Regions from separate parts of the Micrococcus sp. 140720015-1 genome, predicted to be linked through region 2. Evidence: predicted binding sites of a transcription regulator. Region 2 holds the regulator's gene; the other holds the start of a gene.

Region 1 (2,460 bases), 350 kb from region 2:
ATCAATTACCCAGCGGCCGTTATCAGTGTCGAAGGAGACCTCCGCTATCCAGGGCTGCTTCGACGCATGGGCGACTCGAGCGTCCTCTGGAATAGAGCCATCGCTGGAATACCCGGTCCCAGCGTCAGTCGTGATGAGCAACGTCGAGACGTACCCGTTCTCCGACGGTGCAGTGAGCATCGAGTCAATTCGAGGTTCGGCACCGGTGTACCAGCCACCGTCCTTATAAATTCCACCAATGCTGTCGCTTCGGACCGTGCAGAACTCGCAGTACTCGCTGTAGAGCGAGTCGAGGAGTTCTGTATCTCCGGTCTGCTCGGCGTAGTAGTGCGCGTCCCAGAAGTAGCGAATCGCCGCCTCGGCGCCCTCCTTGGTCTCTTCCTTCATGGCGGCGGGCATCTCCGGCTTGGGCACGTTCTGAGCGGGACCGTCGGCAGACGCGGGAACGTATTCGCCGGACCCGCTCTCCGTGGCCGTGGGGGATGAGCTGACGCCTGCGGTCTCACTCGTGCTCGCGGGCGCGGACGTCTCGACGGCGGGCTTGGCGGACGAGGGCGACGTCGTCGACGACTCGGCGGGCTCGGACGGCCCGCCGCAGGCGGTCAGTGCGAGCGCCAAGGCCACGCTGAGCGTGCCGGCCTGGGCGAATCGGTGGCGGCGCAGGGCGCGCCCGGGTGCGGTGAGAGACATTTCCCCTCCAACTGGACGTCCGTCGTGTGTCCGCGCCTCCCGCGCTGATCCCGCAGCGCGGTGCCCGTGGCATGCGAGGCCCGGTTGGTTCGGAGTATACGCAGACGGATTGTGGTCCTGCTCGCATTGTCCACAGGACCGTGCCGGCGCACTTCTTCCGGCCCAAGAGGCGATTTTCTCGTGCATGTGCACCCCAGTGTCGGGGTCGAGGCCCACGGCCAGGACTCGGCCCCTCCTGTCTCGGGGCGATGCGTCCTTAACGTGTCCGGCGGCCGCCCTACCTTCGCACCCATCGCATTCGAACACATGTTCGAGTACGATCGGGGGTGCGGCCCCACCTTCCCACTTCTTCCCCGCGTCCGGTCCGCCGGACGGGCCGCGCTCCCATCGCGCGACGGCACCCCGTCGTCGGTCCGGTCAGCAGTGCACAGGGAGAGAAGCAGAATGGGAGTCCTCACACAGTCGGTGGCGGTGGAGTGCGGGGCAGACGGCACCCCGCAGGGGCTGCGCTGGAACGGGCGGGACTACGTCCTCGCAGAGCGCCCCGTGCGCTGGTTCGAGCGGCGCCGCTGGTGGGCAGAGGAGGTCCGCGCGGAGAAGGGCCGCGGCGCCGGTCTCGTGGACCACGAGATGTGGCGGCTGCAGGTCCGCCTGGCCCGGGCCGGCGCCGCGCCCCTGCAGACCCTCGACGTCGCCCACCACCTGGACTCCGGCCGGTGGCGGCTCGTGCGCGTCCACGAGCACGCCCAGGACCTGAGGCGGTCGGCATGAGCCGGGCCGCCGCGGCCGGACGCACCGCCGCACCCTTCGCCCACCTGCACGTCGCTTCCGCGTTCAGCGCCCACTACGGGGTCAGCTGGCCCGAGGACCTCGTGGCCGCCGCCGCAGCCGCGGACATGGACCTGCTGGCCTGCACCGACCGGGACGGGCTCTACGGCATGGCCAAACACGTGGGCGCCTGCCTGCGCCACGGCATCACCCCGATCGTGGGCGTGGACCTGGCCGTCCGGTGGAGCGAGGACGAGGACGCCGGCCGCGTGGTCGTGCTCGCCCGAGGAGGCTGTCATGGATCCGGCTACCGCTCCCTGTGCGAGCTCGTCTCCGCCGCCCACGCCCGCACCACCGGGGGAGCGGCGGGCGGCAGCCCCTGGGCCAGCGTCGCCGAGCTCGCCGCCGCGGCGGCCGGCCGTGTCCCCACCGCCGCCAACCGGGACAACCCGCCCACCCCCGAGCTGTTCGTCCTCCTCGGCCCGGACTCGGACGTCGGCCGCCACCTGGCCCGCCGCCGGTACGCGGCCGGCCTCGCCGCCCTGCGCCGCTGGAAGGCGGCCCTGCCCGCAGGCAGCCCCCACGCCGACGTCGTCACCCACCTCTCCGCCCCCGGCCGCCGCCTCGACACCGGGCACGCCGTGAAGACCCTCCGGGCCGCCCGCCAGGCCCGCATCCCCGCCGTCCTGACCAACGCCGTGCGCTACGCGGCCCCGGACGGTGCCGCCACCGCGGACGTCCTCGACGCCGTCCGCGCCCTCAGCTCCCTCGACGCCCTCCACGACCTGCAGCCCAACGGACAGGGCTGGCTCAAGTCCACCGCCGCCATGCACCGCATCGCCCACGAGGTCGCCGCCACCGCCGACGACCGCCCCGCCCCCCTGCTCGAGGCCACCCGCCGCCTCGCCGAGGCCTGCGCGCTCGACCCCGAGACCGACCTCGGCTGGGGCGTGCCCCGCGTCCCCGAGGCCGCCGTCATCGGCATCGACGGCCCCCCGGAGC
Region 2 (2,460 bases):
GTACATGGAGTACGAGGGCAGGAAGCTCAGCAGTGTCCGCCCGGGGCCGCCGAAGGCCTGGAGGATCTGCTGCAGGATCTCGTTGGAGCCGTTGCCGGCCCAGACATGGTCCGCCGTGAGGCCGTGGCCGAGGTAGCCGGCGAGCGCACGTCGCAGCCCCGTGAACTCGCGGTCCGGGTAGCGGTTCAGCCCCCCGGCGACGGCTGCGACCCGCTCGGCGATGGCGGCGGCGACCTCCTCCGGCACCGGATGCGTGTTCTCGTTGGTGTTGAGCATGTACGGCACGTCCAGCTGGGGGGCGCCGTAGGGGCTCAGGCCGCGGAGGTTCTCGCGCAGGGGCAGAGAGCTGAGGTCGGTCATGGCCGCCAGTCTAGGAACCGTGGAGGGCGGGGCCCGCCGTGCGTCACCGCGTGGCCGGGACGAACAGCTCCTCGCCCGGAGCGGGGGCCCGGCCCTCGAGCCCGTTGAGCTCGTCGATCGCGGCGATCACCTCGTAGACGTCCGCCTCCGGAGCCACCGTGGTGGCGATGGTCCACAGGCTGTCCCCGGGCATGACCGTGACGGACTGGGTGGCCGGCCCCGCAGTGTCCACGGACACCGCGGCGGGCGACAGCAGCACACCCAAGAGGAAGGCAGCCGCCAGTGTGGCGGCCACGGCTCCGGCGATCACGGGGATCCCCCGCAGCACGAGGCGGCCGCGACGGGTCAGATGGATGGTGGCCGGACGCGGCCGCGCCGTCGCGGGCGAACCGGCGAACTGGGCGGTGGTGAGCGTCATGGTGTCCTCCTCCGGGGCGGGAGCCCTCCAGGTGATCGAACATCTGTTCGAATCCGTTCGAATGCCTTTCTAGCACAGGTGTTCGAGACACGCCACGAACAGATCGAACATATCTTTGAAGGAGAGGCGGCTCTCCTCTAGGCTCGAGGCCATGCACGGACGCCCTGGAACGCCCCCGGGGACCGCCAGGACACAGGCAACCAGGGGGGGCGGACACGGTAAGCGTCCGGACGGCAGCCGGACGCCGGAACACGAGGCCGGCCACCATCACCCCCGGGAGAACGGACGGCAGCCATGAGCACCACCGACGATCAGCCGGCGGCGCGCGCGCCGCTCACCGACCGCCAGCGGCGGATCGTGCAGACCATCCGGGATGCGATCGCCGACCACGGCTACCCGCCCTCCATGCGCGAGATCGGCGATGCCGCGGGCCTGGCCTCGCTGTCCTCCGTCACGCACCAGCTGGGCCGTCTCGAGCGGCACGGCTACATCCGGCGCGACCCCGGACGCCCGCGTGCCCTCGAGGTGCTGCTCGACGTGGACGGCACCCCGCTGGGCGAGGCCGCCTCCCCCGCCGCTGCGCCGTCGTCGCAGGTCTCCGCGATCCCCGCGTGGCACACCGGCACGGACGAGGCGGACAGCGTGCCGGTCCCCTGGGTCGGCCGCATCGCGGCGGGCGGCCCCGTCCTGGCCGAGCAGCAGGTCGAGGACGTCATGGCGATCCCGCGCCGCCTCACGGGCGAGGGCGAGCTGTTCATGCTGCGTGTCACGGGTGACTCGATGGTGGACGCCGCGATCTGCGACGGCGACTGGGTGGTGGTGCGCCGGCAGGAGACGGCGGAGAACGGCGACATCGTCGCGGCCCTGCTCGACGACGAGGCCACCGTGAAGACGTTCCGCCGCCGCGACGGGCACACCTGGCTCCTCCCCCAGAACACGGCCTACGAGCCCATCCTCGGCGATCACGCCACCGTGATGGGGCGCGTCGTCACGGTCCTGCGTTCGCTCTGACCCGCTTCCTCCGGCCGGGCCGGGCCGACGGTCGGAGGCCGAGCGACGTCAATCGCCGGAGGCGAGCCGTGCCAGCACCCCACGGACGACGTCGCCGTCCGTGGTGCGCCAGAAGTCCGGCAGGGCGCTCGTGATGTAGCCGCCGTACCGCTCGGTGGCCAGGCGGGGGTCCAGCACGGCCACCACGCCGCGGTCCGTCACGGAGCGCACGAGGCGCCCCGCGCCCTGGGCCATGCGCACGGCCGCGTGCGTGGCGGAGATCCGCATGAACCCGTTGCCGCCGTGCCGGGCGACGTCCCGGGTGCGGGCCTGGGAGAGCGGGTCGTCCGGCCGCGGGAACGGGATGCGGTCGATCACCACGAGCCGCAGCGAGTTCCCCGGCACGTCCACGCCCTGCCACAGGCTCATGGTGCCGAACAGGGACGTGTCCGGCTCCTCGGCGAACTGGCGCACGAGGGCGGAGAGGGTCGCGTCTCCCTGGCACAGGATCGTGGCCTTCGGCCCGAGCCGACGGCGCATCTCGGCGGCGGCGTCCTCGGCCGCCCGGCGCGAGGAGAACAGGCCGAGGGCCCCGCCCCGCGACGCCCTCAGGAGCGCCTCGAGCTCATCCAGGGACTCCGGCGAGGCCGTCCGGCCGGGCCGGGGCAGGTGCCGGGCCACGTAGAGCACCC

The links. The regulator LexA, encoded in region 2, represses DNA repair genes until DNA is damaged. The targets are predictions, from matches to a motif close to TCGAACANNTGTTCGA.
Region 1: ACUXPL_RS03375 (DUF6504 family protein) is a predicted target of LexA. The motif match lies at 989-1,004, and genes of this name have one in related genera.

The regions. Positions count from the first base shown of each region.
Region 1 covers NZ_JBSEYC010000002.1:29,973-32,432, reverse strand. The annotation lists gene ACUXPL_RS03380 (DUF6318 family protein) at 1-690, opposite strand, end outside; gene ACUXPL_RS03375 (DUF6504 family protein) at 1,135-1,461, shown strand; gene ACUXPL_RS03370 (DNA polymerase III subunit alpha) at 1,458-2,460, shown strand, end outside.
Region 2 covers NZ_JBSEYC010000002.1:375,678-378,137, forward strand. The annotation lists gene ACUXPL_RS05030 (histidinol-phosphate transaminase) at 1-360, opposite strand, end outside; gene ACUXPL_RS05035 (LysM peptidoglycan-binding domain-containing protein) at 404-778, opposite strand; gene lexA (transcriptional repressor LexA) at 1,073-1,789, shown strand; gene ACUXPL_RS05045 (ATP-dependent DNA helicase) at 1,838-2,460, opposite strand, start outside.